4 regions of the Halomonas bluephagenesis genome follow, and region 4 is predicted to be linked to each of the others. Evidence: predicted binding sites of a transcription regulator. Region 4 holds the regulator's gene; each other region holds the start of a gene.
What was found. Region 4 encodes sigma-54, which starts transcription at its own class of promoters, with help from an activator protein. Its sites were predicted from a motif close to TGGCACNNNNNTTGCTNT; they were not measured.

Region 1: the regulator sigma-54 is predicted to act here: its motif matches at 1,182-1,199, upstream of speB (agmatinase).
Region 2: the regulator sigma-54 is predicted to act here: its motif matches at 3,191-3,208, upstream of REH51_RS08040 (urease accessory protein UreD).
Region 3: the regulator sigma-54 is predicted to act here: its motif matches at 3,559-3,576, upstream of REH51_RS13465 (NarK family nitrate/nitrite MFS transporter).

The regions. Positions count from the first base shown of each region.
Region 1 covers NZ_CP133631.1:1,480,796-1,488,132, forward strand. The annotation lists gene REH51_RS06520 (YjiH family protein) at 1-37, opposite strand, end outside; gene speB (agmatinase) at 171-1,121, opposite strand; gene REH51_RS06530 (sigma-54 interaction domain-containing protein) at 1,333-2,751, shown strand; gene REH51_RS06535 (ABC transporter ATP-binding protein) at 2,850-3,977, shown strand; gene REH51_RS06540 (ABC transporter substrate-binding protein) at 3,995-5,275, shown strand; gene REH51_RS06545 (carbohydrate ABC transporter permease) at 5,353-6,237, shown strand; gene REH51_RS06550 (carbohydrate ABC transporter permease) at 6,234-7,091, shown strand; gene REH51_RS06555 (glycosyltransferase family 2 protein) at 7,194-7,337, opposite strand, start outside.
Region 2 covers NZ_CP133631.1:1,836,158-1,843,494, reverse strand. The annotation lists gene urtD (urea ABC transporter ATP-binding protein UrtD) at 1-805, shown strand, start outside; gene urtE (urea ABC transporter ATP-binding subunit UrtE) at 805-1,515, shown strand; gene REH51_RS08045 (diguanylate cyclase) at 1,698-3,065, shown strand; gene REH51_RS08040 (urease accessory protein UreD) at 3,248-4,132, shown strand; gene REH51_RS08035 (hypothetical protein) at 4,230-4,511, shown strand; gene REH51_RS08030 (PepSY-associated TM helix domain-containing protein) at 4,531-6,045, shown strand; gene REH51_RS08025 (DUF3325 family protein) at 6,042-6,317, shown strand; gene REH51_RS08020 (FecCD family ABC transporter permease) at 6,318-7,337, opposite strand, start outside.
Region 3 covers NZ_CP133631.1:2,981,255-2,988,591, forward strand. The annotation lists gene REH51_RS13455 (SDR family oxidoreductase) at 1-579, opposite strand, end outside; gene REH51_RS13460 (nitrate regulatory protein) at 662-1,945, opposite strand; gene REH51_RS13465 (NarK family nitrate/nitrite MFS transporter) at 2,050-3,402, opposite strand; gene REH51_RS13470 (patatin-like phospholipase family protein) at 3,703-4,722, opposite strand; gene REH51_RS13475 (methyl-accepting chemotaxis protein) at 4,843-5,940, opposite strand; gene REH51_RS13480 (murein L,D-transpeptidase catalytic domain family protein) at 6,170-6,895, opposite strand; gene REH51_RS13485 (L,D-transpeptidase family protein) at 6,997-7,337, shown strand, end outside.
Region 4 covers NZ_CP133631.1:391,831-399,167, forward strand. The annotation lists gene lptC (LPS export ABC transporter periplasmic protein LptC) at 1-400, shown strand, start outside; gene lptA (lipopolysaccharide transport periplasmic protein LptA) at 409-912, shown strand; gene lptB (LPS export ABC transporter ATP-binding protein) at 992-1,717, shown strand; gene REH51_RS01875 (RNA polymerase factor sigma-54) at 1,823-3,238, shown strand; gene hpf (ribosome hibernation-promoting factor, HPF/YfiA family) at 3,336-3,644, shown strand; gene ptsN (PTS IIA-like nitrogen regulatory protein PtsN) at 3,649-4,119, shown strand; gene rapZ (RNase adapter RapZ) at 4,194-5,108, shown strand; gene REH51_RS01895 (HPr family phosphocarrier protein) at 5,167-5,436, shown strand; gene pmbA (metalloprotease PmbA) at 5,500-6,840, opposite strand; gene yjgA (ribosome biogenesis factor YjgA) at 6,937-7,337, shown strand, end outside.

The DNA.
Region 1 (7,337 bases), 1.1 Mb from region 4:
ACGTCGGTTCTTCCGACTTTACTTGAGAGTAAGACATACGTTTCACCTATTGGAAGTGATTATTAGAGGTGGGTTGGCGGCATCCTGGCAGGCAATAAGCAGCCTGCCATTTCTTTGTTCATTAGCGCCTTGTCAGGTAAGCGCTTTTATTTGTTCTATTTCAGGACTGGTTAATCACCGTGCTTCACGCCCGGCAGCACGCAGAGCATTTCGTACAGCAGTGTGGCGCCCATTAATGCGGTGTTACCGCTAGGGTCGTAAGGAGGCGACACTTCTACCAGATCACAGCCGACAATGTTTAACCCTGCCGCACCGCGCACAATTTCCAGCCCTTGCGCTGAGGTCAGCCCGCCCATCTCAACCGTTCCCGTTCCTGGCGCAACGGAAGGGTCCAAGCCATCGATATCGAAGCTGATATAGACAGGCACATCGCCCATCTGCTCGCGCACTTCTTCCATCAAGGGGGCAAGCGAGCGATACCAGCACTCTTCAGCGGGAACGACGCGGAAACCCTGGCCTCGGCACCAATCAAAATCCTCGGCTGCGTAACCGGTACCACGAAGGCCGATTTGAACCACTTTGCCGTGGGCTAACAGGCCTTCTTCCTGGGCACGGCGAAACGGCGTGCCATGGGCAATCGGCTCACCGAACATGTGCTCGTTTACATCGGCATGGGCATCAATATGGATCAGCCCCACTGGCCCATGTTTTTTGGCAATGGCACGTAAAATGGGCAGTGTCAGGGTGTGTTCGCCACCCAGCGTTAACGGAATGCAGTCGTGCTTAAGCACGTCATCATAAAAGGCCGTGATGATGTCAACGCTTTTGGGCAGATGAAACGTGTTGATGGGCACGTCACCTATATCGGCCACTTGTAAACTTTCAAACGGCGCGGCGCGGGTCGCCATGTTATAGGGTCGAAGCATGCGAGATTCATCACGAATCTGACGTGGGCCAAGACGCGTACCAGGTCGATTAGACGTACCAATATCCATTGGAATACCGATAAAAGCAGCATCTAAGCCAGCTGCGCTTTCTTGGGTGGGTAAACGCATCATAGTGGCAGGCCCACCAAAGCGCGGCATGATATTGCCACCGAGCGGCTGGTTAAAATCAGACATACAGATCTCCTTGGCGTTGTTTATGTTGTAGCGCTGTATTGCGTACTAATAGCGAAATACATTGCACAGAACATGCCAAGTCTCTGAACGCCCTGATAATAGGGCTTCCAGCCATCACCGATGCAATAATGCATCAAAATGACGTACACTTAAGTCAAATATGCATCGTTGATGCAAAAATGAATCAGAGATTATTCAAGAGACAATCGCTGTGAGTGAAATCGATAAGTGCGTGCTAAAAACCATTGTGGAAACCGCCAACGACCACTTCTTTATCGTCAGCGGCGAAGGTCGAGTGCTTGATATTAGTCCTGGCGCTGAGGCTGTTTATGGCGCGCCCCGGGAAGAGTTGCTAGGCAGTAGCGTTTACCAGCTTCAGCAAGCAGGCATCTTGAAGCCATCCATCACCTTAGAAGTGATGCGCACCCACCAACCAGCACAACTTATGCAGGTAACAGGCACCGGACGCCGTGTTATTGCTGACGCTTACCCCGTCTTTGTTAATGGAAAATTGGAACGTGTTATTAGCCGTTCCAGAGACTTAACCGATTTACAGTTACTACAAGACGAATATGCACTACTCCAGAAGCGCTTTAGTGAGCATTTAAAGCGCAGCCAAGCAGCCCCCGATGCAGAAGAGCAAGCGCTGGACGATGCGTTGGATAACCTGCAGGCAAGAAGCCACGTTATGCGTGAAGTCGCCTTGCTTCTCAAGCGGGTCGCCCCCTCGGACGCCAATGTATTGATGCTAGGGGAGTCAGGCGTGGGGAAAACCGCGTTTGCCAAGCAGCTTCACCGCTGGAGCCAGCGTCAGGACCACCCCTTTATTGAGGTTAACTGTGCGGCCATTCCCGAAAACTTATTTGAGTCTGAGATGTTTGGCTATCAACCAGGCGCGTTTAGCGGCGCTGCCCGTCAAGGAAAAGCAGGCTTATTAGAGCAGGCGGAAGGCGGCACACTGTTTCTCGATGAAATCGGTGAGCTTCCGCTATTAATGCAAACCAAACTGCTAAAAGTCATCCAGGACGGGAGCCTTACCCGGTTAGGTGATACACGACCGCGCAAAGTGGACTTTCGCTTAGTTGTCGCCACGAATCAGAATCTAGCTAAACAAGTAGAAGCGGGCCTATTTCGCCTGGATCTTTACTACCGTCTCAACGTCATACCGGTCACGCTTCCTCCTTTACGCGACCGCCGAGAGGATATTCCTGATCTCGTGGAAGCCTGTTTGAAGCGCCTTAACCAACGCTATGGGCGACAAAAAATCCTGGGCAACCAAGTATGGTCAACCTTAATGGGAAGCGACTGGCCAGGTAACGTCCGCGAGCTTGAAAACTGGCTAGAAAGAGCTTGGTTATCCAGCCCAACGGATCAAATTGAAGCACCTAGCCCTCACCCCTTTACGGAGCAGCCCCCTGCTAATCTAGCGCAAACTTCAACCTCTTCGTTAGTCGCCGCCTTAGCACCAGAGGAAACCCTAAAGCAGTACCTCGCCAGGCTGGAGCGCGACACACTGGAAGCGCTGAGCAAAACGCTACCCAGCACGTATGCCATCGCTGAACGGCTGGGTATCAGCCAATCCAGCGTGGTGCGCAGGCTGCAGCGTTATGGCATTAAAATCACTGTCTAACGCTTAGGCTGACATATCCTCGCCACATAAGCGTCACACAACCGAAACACCTTCATCGCACTCTGAAACATCGTTGTTTATTGCTGGTGAAGGGGTTTATGAGCCAATCGCGTATCCGCCTGGAGCGCGTCTCCAAATGTTGGGGCGCGACAACCGCTGTCGATGACATCTCGTTTGATGTCACGCCTGGGCAGTTCGTTATTTTGCTGGGGCCATCTGGCTGCGGCAAATCTACCACGCTGCGTATGGTGGCGGGTTTGGAAGGGGCCAGTAGCGGGAAAATCCATATTGGCGAGCGCGATGTCACCCTTCTTCCCCCCGGCGACCGCGGGCTGAGCATGGTGTTTCAGTCCTATGCGCTGTTCCCGCACTTGAGCGTTGCCGACAATATCGTTTTTGGCCTACGCAGCCGCAACGTACCCAAAGCCGAACAGCGCCAACGGTTAGCCCACGTCGCTGAACTGGTTGATCTTACTGACTACTTAAACCGCAAGCCTGCCCAGCTTTCCGGCGGCCAGCGCCAGCGGGTGGCGTTGGCCCGCGCGATTATTTCTGAACACCCGATCTGCTTGATGGATGAGCCACTTTCCAACCTGGATGCACGGCTGCGAAGTGATATGCGTCGGGAAATTAAAGCGCTGCAAAGCCGCTTAAACATGACGGTGATTTACGTTACTCACGACCAAGTGGAGGCCATGAGCATGGGCGATCGTGTGATTTTGATGCAGCAAGGAAAAATCGTTCAAGACGGCACACCTGACGAGCTCTATAACCGCCCGGCCAGTGCCTTCGCCGCTAGTTTCATTGGTAGCCCCGCCATGAATCTCCTGCCACTGGTAGCAGGTGAAAAGGGAGCCGTTATAGAAGGCGAACCAACGACGCCGGTCGCTCCTTTAGAAGCCGCGGGCGGGCAACTGGGTGTGCGCCCAGAAGATATCGAGCTACGCCCCGAATCTGAACCCGGCGTTCCCGCAATGGTGTTGAGCGAAGAGTACCTAGGCGCGGACACCATTGCTCATGTGGTAGTGGGCGCACATACCTTACGCGTTCGAATTAGCGGCAAACACTCTGTACCCAACTCGACCTGCCGTCTGTACTGGCCAGCAGAAAGCGCTCACTTTTTCGATCCTCACGGTACACGGCGAGACGACCTCATGATGGGCGCGCTTACGCCAACATACCGAACCGTTCCTCGTCCACCCGCGGTGGGCTCTTTCCAGCACTGACACTCGTGGAGCCGTTTATGCGTTTACGTATTCCTTTCGCTATGACTACCCTGGCAGCTGGCCTATTAAGTGTTGCTCACGCTAATGCGAATAGCGTTGACCTCACTATGTACTACCCCGTTTCGGTGGGCGGTGCGCTAACCGACGTGGTGGATAATTTAGTAGCTGAGTTTGAAAGCGAGCATCCGGATATCAACGTAGCTGCGATTTATGCTGGCAACTACGATGACACCCGCGTGCGGGCAATGTCTGCCATCGAAGCAGGCGATACACCGCAACTATCGGTGCTGTTTTCTATCGACCTATACGAGTTAATTGAGCAAAACGCCATTGTCGCCTTCGACGACCTGGTCGAAACCGATGAAGAGCGTGAGTGGCTCCATAGCTTCTACCCAGGCCTGATGGAAAACGGCCAGTTGGATGGCAAAACTTACGGCATCCCCTTCCAACGCTCGACCATTGTGCTGTTCTGGAACAAAGACGTCTTTGAAGCGGCAGGGCTTGACCCCGAAACGCCCCCTGAAAACTGGCAAGAGATGGCCGACATGGCCGCTACCGTGCGCGAAACCTCTAATGGTGAGCAGTGGGGTGTGATGGTTCCTTCTACCGGCTACCCCTACTGGATGTTCCAGGCATTCGCTTTTCAAAATGGCCACCGGCTAATGAGCGAAGATGGCACCGAAGTCTACTTCGATGACCCCGCAGCGGTTGAAGCGCTGGAGTATTGGGTATCGCTAGCCACCGAGCACAATGCCATGCCTGACGGCACCATTGAGTGGGGCACCCTACGCCAGAACTTTCTCGAACAGTCTACCGCGATGATGTGGCACACCACCGGCAACCTAACCGCTGTGCGGAGTGACGCAACGTTTGATTTTGGCGTCGCCATGCTGCCGATGAAAACCCAGCGCGGCAGTCCTACTGGCGGTGGCAACTTCTACATTTTTGAAGATACGACGGAAGAAGAGCAACGCGCGGCGATGACCTTTATTCGCTGGATGACCGACCCTGAGCGCGCCGCTGCTTGGTCAATTGAGACCGGCTATATGGGCGTTAGCCCCGCCGCCTACGAAACCGACGCGCTGCAAGACTATGTGGAAGAGTTCCCACCTGCCGCGGTCGCCCGCGACCAGCTTGAACACGGCACGGCAGAGCTTTCCACTTACCAGGGTGGCCGCATTCGCCGCGCCTTGGATAACGCCGTGCAAGCGGCGCTGACCGGTCAAATGACACCACGAGAAGCGCTTAACCAAGCGCAGCAAGAGGCCGATAGCGTGCTGCGTCGCTACGCCCGCTAAGGCTCTTCGTTCAAAGGTAATTTATAGACCTGTTCGCCGGGGTTCGCTCCGGCGCTTCCAACGTGCGGTATTCAATTATGTCCTTCACCGACCACCGCAAAATGCAGCTTTACGGCGCCCTGTTGCTGTTGCCTGCCGCCATACTGTTAGCCACCTTTGCTTACCTTCCAACCATCGCCACTGTGGTCAACAGCTTGTTTTTACCCGGCTTTCGCGGTGCGCCTACGCAATTTGTAGGGCTAGAAAACTACCACGTGTTGTTTGCAGACCCGACGTTTTGGAAGGTAGCCCGTAACAACCTGATCTATGCGCTAGGTACGATTCCTACGTCTATCGCTCTGGCCTTGGCGATGGCGCTGTTTGTAAATGGCAAATTGCGCGGGCGTGGCTTTGTGCGGATGGCTTATTTTACCCCTACTATTTTGCCAATGATCGCAGCCGCCAATATCTGGATGTTCTTCTACGCGCCGCAGATCGGCCTGTTTAACAAGTTGCTCGGCGCGCTAGGATTTTCCGGCGTGAACTGGCTTGGCGATCCAAGCGTGGCGCTTGGCTCTGTGATTGTGATGTCGATATGGAAGGAAGCCGGCTTTTTCATGATTTTTTATCTGGCAGCGCTGCAGGGGATTCCGCCAGAACTGAAGGAGGCTTCTGAGCTTGAGGGCACCAGTCGCTGGAGCTTCTTCAGGCGGGTGACCTTCCCACTGCTGATGCCCACCACGCTATTTGTGCTGATCAACGCGCTAATTAATGCAGTACGGGTCGTCGATCACCTGTTCATTTTGACCAAGGGCGGTCCGAACAACGCCACTAACCTGCTGCTTTATTACGTTTATGAGAACGCGTTCTCCTTCTTTGACCGCACCATGGCGGCCACCATCACCGTGGTCATTTTGCTAGTGCTTGCGGTGGTGGCCACGCTGAAGTTCACGGTTCTCGATCGCAGGACACACTACCAATGAGCTCAACCTCATCACTGCCTTCAAAAACATACTCGCCACGCGCGCGCTTTTTTTCAGTGCCATCGCTTGAAACCATTGCTGCTTGGCTGCTGGCGCTTATCTGGATTTTTCCGCTGCTGTACGCATTTTGGGCAGCGTTCCACCCCAGCGAATTTATGGTCAGTTTTACGCTGTTTGCGCCATTAACACTGGAGAACTTCGCTGTCGCCTGGGGGCAAGCCCCCTTTGCTCGCTATTATCTAAACACCTTTATGCTGGTAACGGGGGTGGTACTCGCCCAGTTCATTGTGTGCACCTTGGCGGCGTTTGCCTTTGCGCGCTTTCCAATTCCTGGCAAGAACATACTGTTTATGCTGGTGCTTATTCAGCTCTTCGTATTTCCCGAAGTACTGATTGTCGAAAACTACCGCATCGCTAGCGAGCTGGGGCTGATCAACACTATCACCGGTATTGGCCTGCCCTACGTAGCCAGTGCCTTCGGCATTTTTTTGCTGCGCCAAACCTTTAAGACGATTCCCCGAGAACTAGAAGATGCAGCCCGCATTGAAGGCTGCAACTGGCTCGAAATTCTTTGGAAAGTATATGTTCCCCTGGCCAAGCCCACTTATCTTGCTTACGGGTTGGTCTCCATCAGCCACCACTGGAACAATTTCCTGTGGCCACTGGTTGTGACCAATTCAGTAGAAAGCCGCCCATTAACCGTCGGCTTAGGGGTCTTCTCTCCCCCGGAAACCGGCGTAAACTGGGCCACGGTGAGTGCCGCCACGCTATTAAGTATCGCCCCACTGCTAATCGCCTTCCTGCTCTTTCAGCGTCAATTCGTGCAGTCGTTTTTAAGGGCAGGGATTCGCTAGATATTTTAGTCGCAAAGCCCGCAAAACAGGTGTATCAAACTAGGACTTATCGGTAACCCCTGCGGGAGTCGCGACTGACTACCGCTGATTTTCAGATAGCATTTAATGTTTTCCCCATTCGCCACTCCGCTTCATAGCCCCCCACTGATGCTTACGACGTGAAAACCATTGCCATAAACCACGACAGCGCCAGAGAGTATTTAATTGTCGATAACCAAAGTTCTCTATCACTGCCACAAGAAATAG
Region 2 (7,337 bases), 1.4 Mb from region 4:
TCGGGTGTTTGATTTTATGGCCCCTCAGGCCTCACCGGTAGATGTGCGTCATGGCCCGATTCTGTATATGGAAGATGTCTCGGTGAGCTTCGATGGCTTCAAGGCAATCAACAACTTAAACCTGACCATTGATGACGGTGAACTGCGCTGCATTATCGGCCCCAACGGGGCCGGTAAAACCACCATGATGGATATCATTACCGGCAAAACGCGCCCTAACGAAGGCAGCGTGTGGTTTGGCAGCCGCCATAATTTACTGCAAATGAATGAACCGGATATCGCCAGCTTGGGGATTGGCCGTAAGTTCCAAAAGCCCACGGTATTTGAAGCGCTGAGCGTGTTCGAAAACCTGGAGCTGGCGATGGCCGCCGACAAGCGCATTCTGCCAACCCTGACCGCCCGCATGACCGGTGAGATTAAAGACCGCATTGATGACGTGCTGGAAACGATCGGCTTGACCGAACTGCGCTACCAGCCGGCAGGGATTCTTTCCCACGGCCAAAAACAGTGGCTGGGAATTGGCATGCTGTTAATGCAACGCCCGCGCCTGCTGCTGGTAGATGAACCCGTTGCTGGGATGACGGAGCAGGAGATGGAGCGCACCGCTGAGTTGCTGACGGGCCTAGCGGGTAAGCAGTCGGTTGTCGTGGTAGAGCATGACATGGGCTTTGTACGTTCTATTGCCCGCAAAGTGACCGTGTTGCACCAAGGCAGCGTGCTGGCGGAAGGCAGTATGGATCAGGTATCCAGCGACCCGAAAGTGGTTGAGGTGTATCTGGGTGCAGACGACGAGGAGGCTGCCTAATGCTGGCGATTGAAAAGCTCAACCAGTTTTACGGGGAAAGTCACACCTTGTGGGACTTAGATCTCGACGTGCCTGAAGGCCAGTGCACCTGCGTGATGGGCCGCAACGGGGTGGGTAAGACCACCTTAATGAAAGCCATTAGGGGCGAAGTGGCCGTAAAGAGTGGCCAGCTACGCTATCACAACGGTAAAGAAGGTCAGGTTGAACTGACGAAGAAAGCCGTTGAGGCACGTTCCCGTTTGGGCATTGGTTTTGTCCCCCAGGGGCGGCAGATTTTTCCGCTGCTCACCGTGGAAGAAAATCTACGCACTGGCTTGGCAGCGCGCAGTGATGGGCTGAAAAAAATCCCCGAGCGTATCTATGAACTGTTCCCTGTTTTAAAAGAGATGAAGCATCGCCGTGGCGGTGATTTGTCCGGTGGGCAACAGCAGCAACTCGCCATTGGCCGTGCGCTGGTGATAGAGCCCAAACTGCTGATTTTGGATGAGCCAGGAGAAGGCATTCAGCCCAATATTGTGGCGCAAATCGGTCAGGTCATTCGCCAACTGATCAAGGAAGATGGCTTAACGGTACTGCTGGTCGAGCAGAAGCTGCCCTTTGCCCGCAAGTACGCCGACCGCTTTGTGATTATGGATCGCGGCCGACCGGGCGCCAAAGGCGAGATTGCTGAGCTTTCCAATGAACTGATCAAGCAACATTTGACCGTCTAAGTTATCCACAGCTGGTTTCACTGACGTCCGCCATTATCTTATTCACAGCGTTGTCTGATTCACAATCGCGCCTCACTCAAGTCAATGGCGGACTTATTATGAAAAACCTGAGCTGAGTACGCATTGGCACTATTATTTTGCGTGTAAGATGACCCGTCTTCTTAATAATAATTGGGTGCGCAATGCGCTACAAAGATAAACATCAGCTCGCCGCCGAATGGCAAGTGCTTTTAGAGCGCACGCCAATATTGCTGCGCCAAGCAGTGGAAACGTTGGTAGAGCACCACTGCGACCGCTTTGCGGATCATTTTTATGGGGTAATGCTGGAAGACCCCCACGCGTCGCTTTTTCTCTCTAATGACCAAGTACGGGAGCGTTTAAACCCGTCTATGCGGCGCTGGCTGAAGGCAATGTTTACCGTTGAGCAGGCCGATTTTTACGCCCTGGTAGAACAGCAGGAAAAAGTGGGCCATGTGCATGCCCGTGTCGACATTCCTGTTAACTTGGTGCTTAACGGGGCAAGGCAGTTAAAGCAGGCGTTTTATCAACAAATTAACGCTATGTTTGCCACGCCTCTGTCGCCAGGTGATGCATGCGTCTACGTCTCAGATCATATTGATATGGCCATGGAAATCATGAGCCATGCCTACTCAGTCGCCAATGATCGCAATGCACGCACCGAAGAAGCGTACAAGCTATTTGCTCTTACCCAGAATATTGGGGACGAACGCGAGCGTCAGCGCTCTGCGTTATTGAACTGGGAAAATGAGCTGATGTTTGCCGTTGCCGCGCAGCAGGAAACGGCAACACTGCCCAAACTTTCCAAATCGGAATTTGGCTTGTGGTATTTTCACAAAGCCTGCCATGCCTTTGAAGGCGCGCCAGAAATCACCACGATTTCGCGACATATCCGTCAGGTCGATCAAGAGTGGCTTTTTGCACTGGGTCAGGATGACATGGGCCAGCGGCTTAATGCCCTGAGTGATATTCGCGATGCGGCGCGCACCATTTTAATGCTGCTAGATGACGTGCTGGAGCGTGCCTCGGGGCTAGAGGCGGGGGGCGATAGCTTGACGCGTTTGTTGAATCGCAAGTTTCTGTCAGTGGTGCTGAGCCGGGAAATTGAAATTGGTCGCCATTCAGAAAAACGCTTTGCCCTACTGATGGTGGATATAGACCACTTCAAGGCGATTAACGATACCCATGGCCATGATGCTGGTGACAATGTGCTGCAGCAGGTGGCCAGTATCCTCGATCGTTCCACCCGTGGTGGTGATTATGTATTTCGGATGGGCGGCGAAGAGTTTTTGATTGTGTTGGTCGATAGCGACCCGGATGGCAGCCGACTATTTGCTGAGCGTCTCCGTCAGGCAGTGGCCAAAGAACCCATGCTGGCCGCCGCCGATACGCTGCTTAATGTGACTGTCAGCGTAGGCGTAACACTTCACGACGGCCATCCTGATTATCAGCGTTCGATGCAGCTCGCCGACCAAGCACTTTACCAAGCGAAGCGCAGTGGGCGTGACCGAGTGGTCGTACAAAACGCTTAAACGTGTGATTACGGTGCGACCTGCTTCGGTTTTGATCCATTTTGGTGCGAAGCGGGCGAGGTGAGAAACTGCTTTTTCCACCTCTCGAGGCTGTTTTGGCGGCGTATGAGCATTTTTCACCATTTTGGCGCACTCCTTGCATTTCAAGTTGAAGTGTTGATTAACAGGAAACAAAAGCGCCCATGATTTTGAGTGAAATCGCGACACCCGCTGCTGGCTCAGGCCACCGCTTTGATGGCGAACGTCACTGGTCGGCATCGCTGGCGCTTCGTTTTGCTAACCGTGAGGGCACAACCCGGTTGGTGCAGGCCCGTCACCAAGGGCCTCTACGCGTACAGCGCCCGTTTTATCCTGAAGGCAGCACAGAAGCCTGCCATGTGTATGTGCTTCACCCGCCCGGTGGCTTGGTTAGCGGTGATGCACTGACGATTCGCGCCCACATCGAGCGTGGTGCCCACGCGCTACTCACCACGCCTGCGGCCAACAAGCTTTATAAAGCCGACAGTCAGGGCGTCGCCTGGAACCAAGATACCGAACTTAACGTGGAAGATGGCGGCATCCTTGAATGGCTGCCCCAGGAAACCATTGCCTTTGATGGCTCCAAAGGCACTCAGCGAACCCATATTGCGTTGCATGGCAGCGCCCGCTGCCTGGGCTGGGAAATCATGGCGCTGGGTCGCCCTGCCAGTGAGCTTCCTTATGTAACAGGCCGCATTGAGCAGCACTTTCGTTTAACCCTAGATGGCAAGCCGCTGTGGCTTGAACGCCAACCGTTGGACCCTGTACATCCGCGTTTTAACGGGCGCTGGGGGCAGGGGGGCGCCACGGTGCAAGCCACGCTGTGGGCGGTTGGTTTAGAAGATGCCGGTGCGGCGATTGATGAACTACGCGAAGCGCTGCCGGACAACCCACGCTGGGCGGTCACCGTTCGCCAGGGCGTTCTGCTGCTACGCTACCTTGGAAACTCCCGTAATGAAGCCTGGGCGCTGTGTGAACAGGCCTGGCACCTATTACGCCCGCGCTGGATCTCACGTGCCGCCCACACGCCGCGCATTTGGTTAACCTAAACGTTGTGCAGCAGGTGCTAAATAAGTTACCTCCACTAATGCAAATGAAAACCTTTTGCATTAAAGTGTTGTTTTGTGACCTGCACCGAGATGTACCATGTTGCTCAACGTTTTACCCTCCTCGTATTGGCTGCTTATCTTACGCATCCTGGCCGCGACGCTTGGCGGCTATATAGTCGCTGCACTGTTCTCGGTGGCAGCGCTTGGCTTACCGCTAGATATCATGATGTCTCTGCGTATCGGCATGATGGGGAGCTTCATTATTTGGGCGGGCGTGGCGACTTGGTCGTTTATCACGCCGAGTTTGATACGCCTTTGGGGGGCTATCGGTCTCGCCGCTTGCGGCCTTCTATTGGTGGCTACCTATGGCATCCACTAAGCGCAGCGTGAGGCGTAATATGGCTCAGCTGCACACATGGTGCGGCTTGCTAGCTGCTTGGCTGCTGTTTGCCGTTTTTCTGACGGGCACTTTGAGTTACTTCAAAGAGAGTATCTCGTTATGGATGCAGCCCGAGCTGCCGAGTGTCGCCGCGAACGCTGAGTGGGATAACCGACGTCTGGCTGATTACTGGCAGTACTATCTTGCTGAACATGCCTCATCGGCGAGAAGCTGGCAGATTACCTTTCCTAATGAGCGCATGTCGGTCTCGACAGCCGTTTGGTTTGGGGAGGATGGGAGAGAGCAGTTGGTGCTTGACCCAACCACTCTGGCGTTGGTTACTCCGCGTGAAACGCGTGGGGGGGATTTTTTCTACCGATTCCATTTTCAATTGCATCACTTCCCCGCCGTCTATGGCCGCTGGATCATTGGTATCGCCACCATGATGATGTTCGTGGCAATCATCAGCGGCGTGATAACCCATAAAAAAATCCTGCGCGACTTTTTTGCTTTTCGGCCCAAAAAGGGCGCCCGTAGCTGGCTAGATGCTCACAATGCATTTTCTGTGTTAACGCTGCCTTTTCAGCTAATGATTACCTATACCGGCTTGATAACGCTCATGTCGCTCTATATGCCTTGGGGAGTAGAGCACGCGTTTCCCGATGCTGACGCGCGTCGCCAAGCGACCAGTGAACTGCATGCCTTTCCCCTCTCTGACTCAGCCACGGGGCAGCCTGCAGCGTTACATGCTCTTAGCGAACTGGTCGGTGATGCTGAAGCGCATTGGCAGAAGCCGGTGCAGTCCCTGAGGGTCAGCCACCCTGGCGATGCGGGCGCGCGTGTCGTAGTTTGGCAGAGTGCTTACGAGGCGTTATCCGCACACCGCCCACAACGTATCTATGAAGCAAGTTCGGGCGCGTTGTTAGCAGCAACGCAGTCGCAACGTTTTGATGAACAAGCACACGGCGTCATGGTGGGGTTACATGCAGGACGTTTTGCCGACTGGGGTATGCGCTGGATCTATTTTGCGTTGGGCGCTGCTGGGTGTGGCATGGTGGCAACCGGGCTATTGCTATGGACGTCAAAGCGTAAGCACAAGAAGGGCAGTGTGGTGGGGATCTGGTGTGTCGAGCGGCTTAACATAGCGACGCTGGCGGGCATGCCGATTGCCGTGTTGGTCTTTTTAGCCAGCAACCGACTTTTACCGGTGGCGCTTAGTGGGCGTGCCCAATGGGAAATCCATTTTTTCTTTGCCGCCTGGCTGCTCGCGTTGCTACACGCTGTCTTCAGGCGCTCGGCCTCGCAGGCATGGTGGGAGCAGTTAACACTGACCGTTATCTTGTTGCTTTGCTTGCCAATACTGAATCTCTTGGTTCCTTCCTATCGTGTTCTAGGTGATCTTGCCGAAGGTGATTGGCAGCGTGTTAGCGTTGACCTGATGTGTTTGGTCAGCGCGCTGATCATCGTATGGCAAATGAGACGAGCCGCTAAAAAAGCGAGCACCCGTGTGCAGACTATTCAGGTGGCGTCATGATGCTCCTCACGATTCTGACACTCAGCGCACTTGGCTTTGTGTTGATTGCGCTATCGGATACCCGCCATCGACGCCGTTGTGGCCTTAAGCCTGTTCAACAAAAACCTTGGTTCTGGGCGGGCAGCGCGATACTTGGTTGGCCGCTTTGGTTGGCAATGGAAACCTGGAGCACAGGGCTGGCAATAACGCTATGGCTTGGTTGCCTAAGCATCTCGGCGGGAGTGGTGTTTCTTGGTCTGGCGATGTTTGAGCGTTTCCGCCAGCAGCCGTAATTACCCCCGCCGCTGGCGATTTAATAAATAAACCAAATAGACACCGCCCAGCCCAGCCGTTAAAACACCGACGGGTAACGCCCCAGAAGGCAATGAGTACTGAGCCGCTAAGTCTGCCGCCAACAGCAGCAGGGCGCCGACCACGCCTGCCGCTAAGGGGAGCGGCCCAGGTTTTCTCCAAAGGCGTAACGCCAACTGGGGCGCGGCAAGGGATACAAACGCAATCGGCCCTACCGTCGCAACCGCGCCACCCGCCAGAAAAGCCCCCATTACGGCACTTAATAAGCGTGATGCTGCCAAGTTAACGCCGAGGTTTTTGGCGACTGGATCGCCAAGTGCCATAAGGCGCAGCCGGGGCGCTATCAGCACAATACCGGGCAGTAACAGCAAGCACAGGCTAAGCATTGGCCAAAGGTCGTGCCACTGGCGTCCTGCTAAGCTACCGCTAAGCCAAATCATCGCATCTCGCGCTTGCTCTTGGCCCAGCCACGTCAAATTTAGCTGCACGCCTGCTAGGGCTAAGGCATTGATAGCGATGCCAGCAATAATCATTGAAGAGGGGTGGCGAAAGCCGTGCCCAGAGCCGCTATAGACCGCTAGCGTGCCGATGATCGCACCCAGTGCGGCCCCCATCGTGGTAGAGACAATGCCCGTCAGCCAACTGCTTGCCAGCAGTGCTCCGAGGCTAGCGCTGGCGGTAAGGCCGATAATGTCGGGACTGCCTAATGGATTACGGGTGATGCCTTGAAACAGGGCACCCGATACGCCTAGCGCAAACCCGGCACACAGCGCGACGAATGCCCGTGGTAAGCGCAGCGTAAACGCCTGCCACTGTTCAAACGGTGTCGCATTACCTTGGATAAGGTGCCCAAGCGCTTCCTTGCTAAGCCCCTGGCTTCCCAGCATCAGAGAACCAAGTAATAGCCCTAAAGCAATGATGCTGGCCAACATATAGGGGGCTAAAGCTAGGGATGGCAAAAGACAGGATGGCAAACGACGGGGGGCTGGCAGTAACGTATT
Region 3 (7,337 bases), 1.5 Mb from region 4:
ATGCTCTGGTGGCTTATCAAAGAAGGGGGTATCCACCATGCCGGGTTCAATCAAAGTAACGCGCATTCCGGTTCCGCGTAGTTCTTCTCGCAGATTGTAGCCTATGCCGGTCACTGCCCACTTTGTGGCGCTGTACATCGAGCCTGGAATTGTGGTTCTCCCAGCGGCTGAACCGGTTAATAATACATGCCCTTTGCTCCGTTTTAGTGCGGGAAGGCATGCCTGAAGCGTTAGCCCTACACCGTAAATGTTGGTCAGGATCATTTCGCGCCAGGCGTCGTGATCTGCACCGCTAAAGCCTCCAGGAGAACCACCGCGCCCAGCGTTTGCAAAGACCGCATCTATACGCCCAAATGTTTCAAGTGCTTGATCGACCATTGCTTGTTGTTGTGCCATGTCGGTGACATCCAACGCACATGTCAGCACGTTTTCGGGGCCAAGCTCTTGAGCCAGTGCGGTGAGTTTGTCGGTAGAGCGGGCGGCAAGTATTAGCTTATAGCCTTCACGCGAGGCTGCTCGCGCGGTGGCGGCACCAATTCCACTTGAGGCGCCAGTGATCATTAGGACACGGTGCTGCATATCGTGTGCTCCTAGCTCATTCAGGAAAGGGGAGCTATTAGAATGGCTAATTGCCCACAGTGTTGCAAATGAGCTGGTTCAGCTAGTGTGCGTGTTTTTCGTCTTTGCGTTTGAGCATGGATGAGAGATCGAGTATCGACTGCGCCATGTCGGCCATGCTTTTACTTTGATCCATCGATGTTTTACGCAAAAACCGGTAAGCCTCCTCTTCGGTCATCTCCTGGTAGGCCATAATAAGGCCTTTGGCACGTTCGATGAGCTTACGCTCACGAAGTGCTTTGCGGGTATTTTCCAGCTCATCACTAAGACCTTGAAGATGGCTCGATTGGGCGTGAGCAAGCTCAATCAGTGAACGCCCTAATGGAGATGTTAAGGCGCTGGCCGTCAGCTCTCCTAAGGGTTGAGTATCGCTTAAGGCCAAGAGCTGTTCGCAAGGAGCGAGTGTTGGTTGGCTAAGGGGTGTTTTAGCCTTCTCTAACGTCGAATGCACCTGAGCAATTTTTCGATGGCATAACGCCGTTAACTGGCGATTTAGAGTGTCTTCAACGGCCTTAATGCTATCGATACGTAATGTGGTTAGTTCGTACCATGTTTCGCCAAGCGCTTTGTCTGTGCGGGTTTCTTGGTGAGAATATTGGCAAGCATGCTGGTAAGCAGTGTTGCGAAGCTGTTGAATCCCCGCGAGTGTTCGCGGCGAGAGAGCCTGTTGCCAAGCAAGCTCTGCCTCGGGCGAGGCAAACTCTTCAAAGGTATCGAAGCAGCGCTGCTGGTCACGTACTAATTGATTCATCAACTCGCGATGGGCATCGTCGAAATGCCCACTGGTAAAGCCAAAGGCACCGCAGGCACGTTCTTGCCCAGCGAGCTCTTTGCCTTGCATAAGGTGAAAAATAGCTACCAGTGCACGTGTGATGTCCGGGTCTACCGAGGTGTCTGCTGCTTCAAATACAATAGCGAGAAGACCGCTGATTAAGTGGTTAAACGCTTGAGTTGCCGCGTCAGGGGAGACTGCAAATGAATGGATTGCTTGTCGCAAAGTGTCAAGGTCATCCAGAGCAAGCCACACTGCAGCGATCCGCCTGAGTAAGCGTGCCGCTGCCTGTGGCCGTGCTTCTTCGGCAAGCGCTTCTAGTCGCTGGCGCATAACGGTCTCAGCTTCTTGGCTACGCTGTACAAATTCCTTTCGCCGAGTGGCAAACCGCTTACCTTTAGAGGCAAGATAAATTGTTGAGGCTCCTCGTTCACGTTGGAGTGCATGAATAAAACCACTAATATCGCCAACGATTTCTGAGGTAGTGGTTAAGTGGTGCAGACTGTCGATATCGCATCGAAGGGCGGTTAAGAGTAGCTGTTGGGCTGAAGACATAATGGTTTCCTTTAACTCCCCGCCTGAGATGAAGTCCCCCCTGTCGCAACAACGTGTCGCAAAAAATCGTCGCGGATAAAGCGTACAGAGGGGGTAAGTGAACACTAACGCAGCGAGAGTGCGCCTGCGTTCGTATCGTCGCCAACCGCATCACGATAGGCTGTTGCTTCTTCAGCTTCTGTAGCATCGCTGAAACGTACTACCAGTACACAAGAAGCGAGCACTAATACGGTAATGCCGAGGTAAAAAAGCCCTTGTTGATAACCAAGACTTTCACTACGGAACAGAAAAGCTGCAGATACGGCGCCCACGTTTCCACCCGCACCCACAATACCCGCAACAGCCCCCAGTGCTTTTTTATTAATAAAGGGCACCACACCAAATGTCGCTCCCTCAGCCATCTGAACAAACAGGCTAAATACCAGCATGATGCCGATTGCGAGGCTTAAGATATGCATTTGTGAGAAGGCAATGAGCGCTATTCCTTCACACACCAAGGCGATAAACAGCCAGCGGACTCGACCTTTTAAACCCCCTTGTTTGGCGAATAGGTCTGAAAAAACGCCACCAAGGGTGCGGGCAAAAATATTCATAAGGCCAAACAAACCAGCGATTAAACCAGCGGTTGCCAGGGTCAGGTCAAACTTGTCGAAGAAATAAATAGCGGCAATATTGTTGATCGTTAACTCAACGCCGAAGCAGAGCCCATAAACAATAAACAACGCCCATACACGAATATCCTTTGCGGCGGCTAGAAAACTTTGTACTGCACTATTTTCACCTGTGGCTTCGGGTAGCTCACCGCGGGCGCGCAGGTCGCTAAAATTGCCATGGGGGGCGTCTTGGGTAAACAACCAATATCCAATCCCGGTAAAGAACAGCACGACACCAGGCACCACCATCGCTAGACGCCATCCCAGCGTTTCACTAACGCCAAGCATTAGCAAACCTGAGAAGATCAACGGCATCAGAATTTGTGTGGTACCGCCACCCAAGTTACCCCAGCCAGCACTGGTCGCATTGGCGGTGCCAACGACATTCGGCGCAAACATCATCGTGGTGTGATATTGGGTGATAACAAAGGATGCACCGATGGCGCCGATAGCCAAACGAGCGAGCAAGAAGGTCTCAAAGCTATTGGCAAAACCTATGCCCATGACGGGTATAGCGCCTAGCATTAACAAGCCGGTATAGGTTTTACGAGGACCAATTTTGTCGCATAGCACGCCAATCAGCAGACGGACAATAACGGTAATAGCAACGGAGGCAATAATAGTATTGCCGATCTGCGTTTGGGTAAGTGATAGGTCTTCACGGACCACTGCCATTAGTGGTGCGATACCAACCCAGCCAAAAAAGCAGATATGGAACGCGAACCAAGAAAAGTGGAACGCGCGCATTTGAGGGGTGGAAAAGTTTAATAGCCGAATGCGGTTAGCTTTATTGCGAATGTCCATGGATGGCCTCACAGAGCACGATACGAGTGGGTCAAAACATGGCGCTTGGAAAGGCGCTATGTTGTTAACGAGAACATGCCTTCGCCATTGAAGGGCAGGTTCGACGCACTCGTACCCGTTGGGCCTGGTCCACGCCTACCATCATTCAGTAAGAGTGAAGCAATTAGTTCGCCATAAGATGATTTTGTAAATAAAATCATCCATTTATTTTTGTGTGTTTGATAGGAGGGGCGTTGTGGTCGCTGGCGATGCACCAAGGTGGCGCACCTGCGATGTAGAAGTGCGACACGTGAGTGCTGGTTATTCGTGCAAATAAACGGCGTCAATATCTAGTGTTGAACGCTCACCTATCTCCTCAAAGTGAGCCTCTAGCCAGCGCTCGGCAGCGGCGCGCCCTTGGTCAAACAGATAACATAGAAACGCCCACTCTGAATTCATTTTGCTAGATACCGAGAGATCCGCTAGGGCCTGTTCGCCACTGATGCGGTGGAAGAGCGCTTGCTGGTAGCAGTTTTCAATCCCCTGTTCATCCAGTGCGCGCTTAAGTAGCGCAATCATGCGTATTTCTTTAATTAGGGCGGAATTAAAGGTAATTTCATTTAGCCGATTCATAATGGCCGAAGCGGAGGTAGGGACTTCTTCTCTACTGATGGGGTTAATTTGTACCAGCAGAATGTCTCGTGCGCTGCACTCCTCCATCAAGGGGAACAGCGCTGGGTTGCCCATATAACCGCCATCCCAGTACGCTTCGCCTTCTATCTCAACCGCTTGAAATACAAAAGGCAGGCACGCTGAGGCCATGACTGCGTCTACGCTCATCTCTTCGCGGCGAAAGACACGCTGTTTTCCGGTGCGAACGTTAGTGGCCGTCACAAACAGTTTAAGCTGTTCGCAGCGTCTTACGCGTTCGAAATCAATATGTTCAGCAACAATATCGCGCAGTGGATTAATATTAAGAGGGTTCATTTGGTAGGGGGATACCAGCCGGCTTAAAAGGTCCATGGCCACGTAACCCGGGGAATGATCGAGAGACCAGTTTCCGGTAAGTACGTCTAGTGGTGAACGGCGAATTGGACTCGTCATACCTGCTCGACTAACCGCTTTCCAGAACTGGTGCAGCGCTTGCCGAGCCGTCTCTTTGTTACCGCGGGTGAGGGCGTCTGCCATGACCACACCATTCATCGCGCCAGCGCTTGTTCCACTGATGCCCTCTATCTCGATACGGTCGTCTTCAAGCAATCGATCGATAACCCCCCAGGTGTAAGCACCGTGGGCGCCACCGCCCTGTAAGGCGAGATCTAGCTTTTTGATCTGCGACATAGCCGTTCCCTGCTGAGTGGATGATTAAAAGCGGTAACGCACCCAGCATGGCATAAAAGCGTGTGATATGTGTACGTCTCCAAAAAAGGCGCGCAGCACGAAAAGGCGCACAGCATGCCATTAAGGTGAATCTGCTAATGGCGAGGGGCGTCCTGTTGAAAGGGGAACTTCATAAACGGCATGCTCCATCAGTTTATCAAGCTGTAGCGCTAGCTGGCTGCTGGCCTCTTCCATCATGGCTAGCGCTGCAAGCTGACCATTATGATCACCTTGGCGGGCAAATTTCAGCGCTTCTAAACCGCTTTCATGGAAACGCTTATGTGGCGCCGCCAGCGCTTTGTAAGCTTCCGTGTGCTTATAGCGACGACCATCACCCATAAAGTACCAGTGCCCAAGTGTGCAGTGCTGATGATCTTCTAAACTCTCTTCGAGGTGGGCAGAGAGTAGCTGCCTATAAAGGCGGCTTTTCCATACTGCATGCTCAAGTTTGGTGGCGTGCAAATAAGCCGTGGTTGTACTGTGGTGTATGACCTTATACATATGTCGTGACTGGTCTATCAACTGCTCAATTACCTGCTCTGCTGATTGGGCGGCGCTGGTTAGAGCCTTTATTTCCTGCTGCTGATAATCACGGATCTTTGCATCTTCATTTACTTGCGATGTGGTGCGCTCGATCCATTGCGCTAGCTGATGCGCTAATTGCTGAGAGTGTTCTGATAATTCCTGCAGGTCCTGCACAATCGCTGGCATGCCTGCCGGTTGCTCATGGAAGTGAGCGACTTCCAAGGCCGCAGTGATGGCTAGCGCTTGTGTGTGACCTGCGTTATGCCCTAATTCGACACTTAGCTGGCGTATATCGTGAAAGGCTTGCTCGGTCACTAAAGAAGACGATAAATACGCGTCTGTTTGCTGGCAGCGTTGGCGGGGTTGTTGCAATGTTTGTGCGGTTTGCTCGGCTTTATGGAGCCGGCCGAAGGTGTCGGTGAGTGTCGATTGCTCGGCAGCAAGATGCTGAGCGTGGACTTCTACGCCCTTGCTCAACGAGCAAAGCATATCTGCGCCTCTGGCCTGAAGCATGCTGAGTGACTCAACAGGCGTCATCAAGCTGATTGCGCGACAGCCGTGACGCTTTTTTTCGATATCTAACTGGGCATTCAACGCCGCTACTTCTTGTTCTAGGCGATGGATAGTTTGATAAGGGTGCATAAAAGCAAACATGGCCAGTACCTGCAAAATAGTAGTTAGCTTTGTGATGTTTTGTCACAAAGTATTGCAGGTGGTTGCCGTGCGTGCCTGAATTACCTTGTATTAATGATGAAAACCAGTCTCTTGCGTTTTTGGCGGCTATGTTTTTTAATGTATCTGGCTCAGTCTCGAAGACCAGTCTAAAAGACCGACCTTACAGAGTAGGTGGTTTAACCGCTCGGGTATTCTGATGAGAACGTTATCAGCGTTGGGCTAAGTGAGGAGCGTTGCCGCTTGGGCAGCGCAGAAACTGTGACGTCGCTAACCACTCTTCATCAGGGTAGTAGGCGAAGACATACTGGTTCTCTTTCAAACTGTCGATAAGCGGATACGTGATGTCTTCGCGTACGGCAGGGCAACCGTGGCTACGTCCCAGCCTGCCGGTCTGCGTAATAAAGTCGTCGCTAACATAGTCAGCGCCATGGATTACAATCGCCCGCTCAAACGCGAGGTCATTGACCTCTGGCTCTAAGCCATCCAGGCGCAACGAATAGCCATTACGACCATAATAACTATTCATTGTGCGAAAGAGTCCGATGCTGGATTGGTGACTCTCAGGGGTGTTGGAGAAAACCTCTGCCAACGCATCGCCAGAGCCTTGCCCGTGGGAAACGAGCTCTTCAAATAGCAGCTTATGTTGATGTAGGTCGAAGACCCACAGCCGTGGCTCGGTAGACGGAAGCGAGTAATCAATGACGGCTAAACGCTCAGCGGTTGGGTCAGCGCAGCTAAGTGATTGAGCGGCGAGTCTTAGCGCTTCTGGCGTTGCCGATGGCGCTAGTTGGAGCAGTTGATGATGTAATGGCGAAACACCGTGAGGTGGTGTGGAGGCTACTTGAGAGAAATAGCTAGCCGCTTGCAAAGGAAGGCTTAATAACGCTAATGGCAAAGAAATAATGACAGCAGAAGCACGCAGATATAAAGGCATAGAGTGCAATCTCACAATAGATATCGACGAAGGGTGTGCATAAACGGCTATGATGAAAGGAAGTGCCGCAACAATGATGAATAGTAACGCAAGGAGGGGCGATGAACGAGACACAGTTACTAAGACGATGGGCGATAGGGATGGCTCTATGTCTGACGCTGATCCAAGCGCCTCAGTTAATTACCAGCGCGCAAGCTGACCCAGGCTCACTTGAGCAGGCATTAGCTCAGCGTGTAGATGCTCAAACAAGTGCGTTACTGCCTGTTGGTGACTTTTATCAACAGCTAGATCAACGGCCAGTCTGGCAAGATAGCAATCGTGTTGAAGCGCTGGTGGACGCGCTAAATAGTCTTGAAGATGATGGCTTGGCCCCCGGTGATTATAGCGCTGGCGACCTGATGGACGCATTTCAGACTAGCCAGCAAGCAAGTACGTTGGCCCA
Region 4 (7,337 bases):
AACCGGCGCCATCCAGCAGTCGTTGACGACGCCCCGCTTAGTGCATACCCCACAAGCGGCGATGACCGACGTCACCCAGCCCAGGGTAATACTCTTTGATAGTGAAGAGCGCCAATGGCGGGCCACGGCTGAGACCGGCACCCTTAATACTGACACGCAGTTACTCACGCTGGCTGGTTCCGCTCAACTACTTGCTCCTGATGAGGGCTGGCAGCTGAATACAGAGTTATTGCACTATGATGGCATCACCCGTCATGCCTGGAGCGATGCCGAGACCGTACTTCAGCAGCCGCCCCAGCGCATTGACGCTTCACGCATGGATGTATGGCTGGATGATAGCCAGATCCGCTTAACCAACAACGTGCGCGGCGTTCATCCGCCGGCCACTCGTTCCCAGTAGGAGTCGCGATGAACGCTCTCATTCGCACGGCACTCTTCGCCATTGCGCTACCCATCTCAGCGGCAGCGCTTCCGGTCATGGCGCAAAGCCAAGCCCCCGTAGAAGTAGAGGCTGACCGTTTAGATCTCGATCAACGAGCAGGCACCGCCGTATATTCCGGTAACGTCGATATTCGACAGGGCAATATGCAACTGCGCGGCGATCGCGTTGAAATTCAGCGTAACGATGCTGGTGAACTATCGCGCGCCGTAGCAACCGGTGGGCGAGCCTATATACGCAACCAGCTCGAAGGCCAGGCAAGGCCGATGGAAGGCTGGGCAAAGCGGATTATTTATCATGTTGCCGAGCGCCGAGTAGAGCTGATTGACCAAGCCGAACTTACCCAGCAGGCAGACCGCTTTCAAGGCGGACGGTTAGAGTACTTTATCGACCAAGGCGTTGTTCAGGCACGCTCTGATGTTAGTGGTGGTGAACCACAGCGTATCCGCATGACTCTTCAGCCGGAACAATAGGGAGTGCCCAGTGCCGACAAATAGCGCAGAGCCAGCACCTCAAACCACAGCGTCAGAACCAACATCAGAAGCAGCACCGATAAAAACACTTTATGCCCATCACTTAGCCAAAAGCTATAAGCGCCGCCGCGTGGTTAAGGATATTAACCTAGAGATCTCTCAAGGCAGCGTGGTAGGCCTGCTAGGCCCCAACGGCGCAGGCAAAACGACATCGTTTTATATGATTGTCGGTTTGGTGAAATCTGATGCGGGAAAAGTAGGCATTGATGGGCTTGATTTAACACATGCCCCCATGCACGAACGCGCGATGGCAGGTATTGGGTACTTACCCCAGGAAGCCTCTATTTTTCGTAAACTTTCCGTCGCCGACAACATTATGGCAATCCTGGAAACCCGCAAAGAGCTCGACCGTAGCGCCAGGGAGCAGCGCCTTGAGTCACTACTGGAAGATTTTCACATCACCCACATCCGTGACAATTTAGGCATGAGTCTTTCAGGCGGAGAGCGTAGGCGTGTTGAGATTGCCCGCTCTCTTGCGACAGAGCCTGCCTTTATCTTGCTTGATGAGCCGTTTGCCGGCGTTGACCCGATCTCAGTGGGCGATATTAAAACGATAATCCGAGCACTTAAAAAACGCCATATCGGGGTATTGATTACTGACCACAACGTACGGGAAACACTGGATATTTGCGATATTGCCTACATTGTAGGTGACGGCCATATCATCGCCAGCGGCCCTCCCCAGGAAATCCTCAATAACCAAAGGGTAAGAGACGTTTATTTGGGGGCTGATTTCCGCCTGTAAACAGTCACCTGCAGCAAAAATAGTGCTAGTGGCATACTTATTGCACTTGCACCAAACCATAACTCGCACTAGGGTGGAGCTTTCTGATTAACGAGTGGTTCTCAGATGGTCATGAAAGCTTCTCTTCAATTGCGTATCGGTACACAGCTGACCATGACACCTCAGCTGCAGCAGGCCATTGCCCTGCTACAGCTATCAACACTGGACCTTCGTCAAGAAATTCAGCAAGCACTTGATGCCAATCCAATGCTTGAACAGGAAGATGAGTTCGGCGAACAGGCCGTTAGTGAACCCCAGGAAGCTGAGTGGTCCGAAAGCATTCCTAGCGAACTCTCTACTGACAGTGACTGGTCAGACACTTACCAAGATATAGGCAGCCATGGCACCAGCAGCGAGGGGCCTGACTTTGAGCGTCAAGCCGCTGGCCAAAGCTTACATGGTCACTTACTTTGGCAACTCGCCATGACGGACTTCTCACCTCGCGACCATGCCATCGCTGAAAGCCTCATCGATGCGCTGGACGCCAACGGCTATCTGACCCAGCCTCTCAACGACATTCGCGAAGGACTTAAAGCCCAAGGACATGAAGGCCTTAGCCAGCGTGAAGTTGAAACAACCCTGCTTCGTCTTCAACAGTTTGAGCCCACCGGCGTGTTTGCTCGCGACCTGCGGGAATGCTTAATGCTGCAGCTCGCTTCACTGCCTGAAGATACACCGCTGCTTATGCCAGCCAAGCGTCTAGTACGTCAATTTCTTGAAGCGCTCGGTAAAGATGATGTGCGTTTGTTAAAGCGACGCTTAAGCCTGGATGATGATCAGCTCGATGACGTAATCCGCTTGATCCGCAGCCTTGATCCTCGGCCAGGAAGCGCCTTTGGCGATACAGATGACAGCTATGTGACACCAGACTTAGTGGTACGACACGATAACGAGGGATGGCACCTGGAGCTAAATCCGGAGGCATTGCCACGGCTGCGCATTCAACCTGACTACGCAAGCCTCATTAAACGGGCTGACAAGAGCCAAGATAACCAGTTTTTAAAAGAGCATCTCCAGGAAGCACGCTGGCTTATCAAGAGCCTTTCAAGCCGAAACGATACACTACTGCGGGTTGGTCGAGAAATCATAGCTCGCCAGATAGGCTTTCTGGAACATGGCGAAGAAGCCATGAAACCGCTGATATTAGCCGATATCGCGGACGCTGTGGAAATGCATGAATCCACTATTTCCAGGGTCACCACACAGAAATATATCCATACCCCGCGCGGGGTATTCGAACTCAAATACTTCTTTTCAAGCCAAGTCAGTGGCCAGGACGGCGGTGACAGTCACTCCAGCACCGCCATCCGGGCTCGAATCAAAAAACTGGTGCAAGATGAACCGCCCGGGAAACCTCTTTCAGACAGCCGCCTCGTGTCGCTATTGGAAGAGGGTGGCATTAATGTGGCAAGGCGAACGGTGGCCAAATATCGCGAGTCAATGGGTATACCCTCTTCAAGCGAACGCCGCCGTTTACGCTAATAAAACAGTGCTAACGAACAAAGTCTGTCTAAGGGCTTTGCAATAGCGCAAAAAGGGTTACAATCGAAGAACAGTCCGATGGATAAGGAGCACGTCAATGCAAGTAAATATCACTGGTCATCACGTAGATCTGACTGACGCCTTGCGTGACTATGTAAATGAGAAGCTGGAACGCGTTGAGCGCCATTACGACAACATCACCACCGTACAAGTGACCTTATCTGTTGAAAAGGAGCGTCAGCAAGCTGCCTGCACCCTGCATGCTGCAGGTGCTGATTTACACGCAGAAGCATTAGACAATGATATGTACGCTGCGATTGATGCACTAGCGGATAAAATCGATCGTCAACTCGTTAAACATAAGGAAAAAGCACAAGCTCGCGCCCAAGGCGCAGGCGTGCGTTAACTCAATGACGTTGGAAACCATTCTTCCCCCGGAGCGCGTGCTGTATGACGTCCCCGGGGGTAGCAAAAAAAGGGTGCTGGAATTTTTCAGCACCTTTATTGCGCAAAATACGCCTAGCCTAGATAGCCAAGAAGTCTTCAGCCGCCTCATTGGTCGTGAGCGCCTGGGTAGCACTGGAATAGGCAACGGCGTTGCCATTCCTCACGCACGCAGCCCTCACTGCAGCTCACCCATCGCTAGTTTTTTAAAGCTAACTGAGCCTGTGGATTTCGATGCTATTGATGGCGATCCCGTCGACCTTGTATTTGTCCTTTTAGTACCCGAAGAGGCGGATGACACTCACTTAGCTTTATTGGGGCAAGTGGCGTCTATTATGAACAGCGTTGACACACGTCAGCAGCTTCGCAGAGCGGCTAGCCAACGCGAACTTTTGGACCTTATAACAGCTAAAATTCGCGAACAGCCTGTTACCTAAATGGTCCACCGCTAAGCACTGCTTGTTAGCCCAACGTTTATCTCCATTTTTATTGGCATGCCAAGAGAAACTCTATGCAATTGGTGATCATTAGCGGCCGTTCAGGGTCCGGTAAATCTATCGCCTTACAAGCGTTAGAAGATCTTGGCTATTATGCCATCGATAATTTGCCCGCTATGCTGCTCGGCTCGCTGGTGGATGAACTGCGTGAGCAAGGGGAACGCCCCCAACTAGCGGTTAGTATCGATGCACGCAATCTACCAGCTGCACTAAAGCAGCTGCCAGCAATGCTTGAATCGTTGCGTCAGAAAAGCATTCATTTTCAAGTTATCTATCTAACCACCGATGCGCGAATTCTTCTTGAGCGCTACTCTGCCACGCGCCGACGTCACCCGCTGACGCGCGATAGCGACATGACGCTTGAAGAGGCCATTAATAAAGAAGAAGAAACTCTGCTCGACATCCGTGATCTCGCTGACCTAATGATCGACACATCTCGCCTGTCGGTTCACGATCTGCGCCGCCGGATAACCGACCAGGTTGCCCAAAAGCGTGAGGATAGATTAACCCTAACACTAGAATCATTTGGCTATAAACGCGGTGTCCCGCTTGACGCTGATTTAGTCTTTGACGTGCGCTGCCTGCCAAACCCGTACTGGGATCCAACGCTGCGCCAATACACTGGGCGTGACGCCAATATCATTACTTTTCTGAAGGGCTATCCCGTCGTGGAAGAGATGAGCAATGATATCCAGACATGGTTGGAGAAGTGGCTGCCTGCCTACCAAAATAGCCAACGCAGTTATATGACCATTGCGATCGGCTGTACCGGCGGACAACACCGCTCTGTCTATATGGTGGAACAATTGGCGCAAATGCTGGTTAAACAAGCGGGAGAAATCCAACTCCGTCATCGTGAGCTAGGCCTGCATTACACCCTCAGTGAACAGCAGCCATTCACATCCTCGCCTTCAACAAACGCAAAATAAGCACAGCGACTAACCAACGCCTTTTCTTCACGACTCCACTCGGCAAAAAGGAACCAGAGTGCCAGAAAGAACGTTAACACTCACTAATAAGCGCGGCCTTCATGCCCGCGCAGCGACTAAGCTCGTCAAGTGTGGCCAACAGTTTTCGGCTAATATTCACATTTACAAACAACAGCAAATGGCAGATGCGGCCAACATCATGTCGCTACTGATGTTGGCCGCTCCCTGTGGCACTGAACTGAGAGTCCATGCCGAAGGAGACGACGCCGAACAAGCACTAGAGGCTATAGAAGCATTGTTCGACGCACGATTTGACGAAGACCACTAACGTTAGGCAGCAACTGCCATAAGTTATTACGCAAAGTTGCTAACTGAGCTATTAGCTCGATTGTTAGCTACCAGCGACGGTCATCGCGTCAATTAGCCAGCTGCCCGTGTGAATACTGCCACGGGTATCGATGTCATCACCGACAGCCACCAAGCCTGCAAACATGCTATTCAAATTACTGGCAATGGTGAATTCTTCGATAGGGTACTGTACTTCACCATTTTCCACCCAGAAGCCTGCAGCGCCTCGCGAATAGTCACCCGTAACACCGTTAACGCCCTGCCCCATCAGCTCAGTCACCCAAATGCCACGCCCCATCTGCTTCAACAACTCATTTCGAGGTGTTAGCGGTGCTAACAAGCGTAAATTGCGCGCGCCCCCTGCATTACCTGTCGATTGCATTCCCAGGCGACGTGCACTGTAAGCAGACAGCATATAGCTGGCTACATTCCCCTGCTCGATAAAGCGATTATTGCGAGTCTGAACGCCCTCAGCATCAAACGGCGAGCTAGCCGTCGCTCCTACTTCCATGGGCCGCTCTTCCAACCCAAACCAGCTTGGGAATAGCGGGCTACCTAAGCGGTCACATAAGAAAGAGGCTTCGCGATAAAGCGCCCCGCCTGCCAACGCCCCCATTAAGTGACCTACCAAACCACTGGAAAGCGACGGGTCAAACAGCACAGGAAAGGTACCTGTTGGCGGCCGTTGAGCGCCCAACCGACGCAGAGTGCGTGACGCCGCTTCGCGACCAATATCCGCAGGATCCCGAAGCATGGCGGGGTTACGTGCCGAGGGATACTCATAATCGCGCTGCATACCCTTCTCATCTTGCGCAATCAGCATGCAGGAAAGCGAATGGCTACTTCCTTTCTGAGTGCCCAGGAAACCGTGGCTGTTAGCGTAAACACGCACACCCTCACCACTGGAGAGCGAAGCGCCTTCCGACTGATGAATCCCCGCCACGTCACGCCCAGCTTTTTCACACGCCAATGCTAGATCGATTGCTTCGTCAGTCGTCAACGCCCACGGATAATGCACTTTGAGGTCAGGTAGGTCGGTTGCCATTAGCGCCGCATCTGCTAATCCTGCAGCAGGATCCTCACCCGTATAACGGGCAATCGCCAAGGCTTTCTCTACGGTCGCTTTAATTGACGCGCTGCTGGCATCGGTAGACGAGGCACTACCCTTGCGCTGACCGACATAAAGCGTAATGGCAATTCCCTGGTCACGTGAAAGCTCGACAGTTTCTACTTCACCAAGACGAACACTAACCCCAAGGCCCTGATCTACACTGGCGCCTACTTCGGCAGCATCTGCGCCTAATTTTTTTGCCAGCGCCAGCGCCTCTTCGGCGCGCTGCGTTAACAGTACCTGCTGGGCCGCTGCATCAAATGCTTGTGCCATATTGGCCTCCTTTTCGCCTGAATCGCATTGGCGAATCAATGTTGTGGTCGCAGCCTGATATAATGCTGCAAACGAAACTAATTAGTGAGTTCTAGTATGCCTAAGCAACGTCCCGAGTCCTTCGATATTGACGAACAAGAAGAGCGCCCCAGTAAGTCTCAACTCAAGCGAGAAATGCATGCCCTTCAGGCGCTTGGCGAAACGCTTATCGCTATGAAACCCGCGGAGCGCGCGAAATTTCCACTTTCCGACGATATGTTGCGCGCCATAGAAGAGACCTCGCGCATCCGCTCTCATGAAGGTCGCCGTCGCCATATGCAATATGTGGGCAAGCTTATCCGCAAAGAGGACCTTACTGCTATCCAGGGTGTCTTCGATGCCATCGAACAGGAAAAGGAACAGCGCGATCATGCCTTTCACCGACTCGAAAAATGGCGCGATCGGTTAGTTGAGGAAGGTGACAGCGCTGTTGATTTATTTATGGCGGAATACCCAAA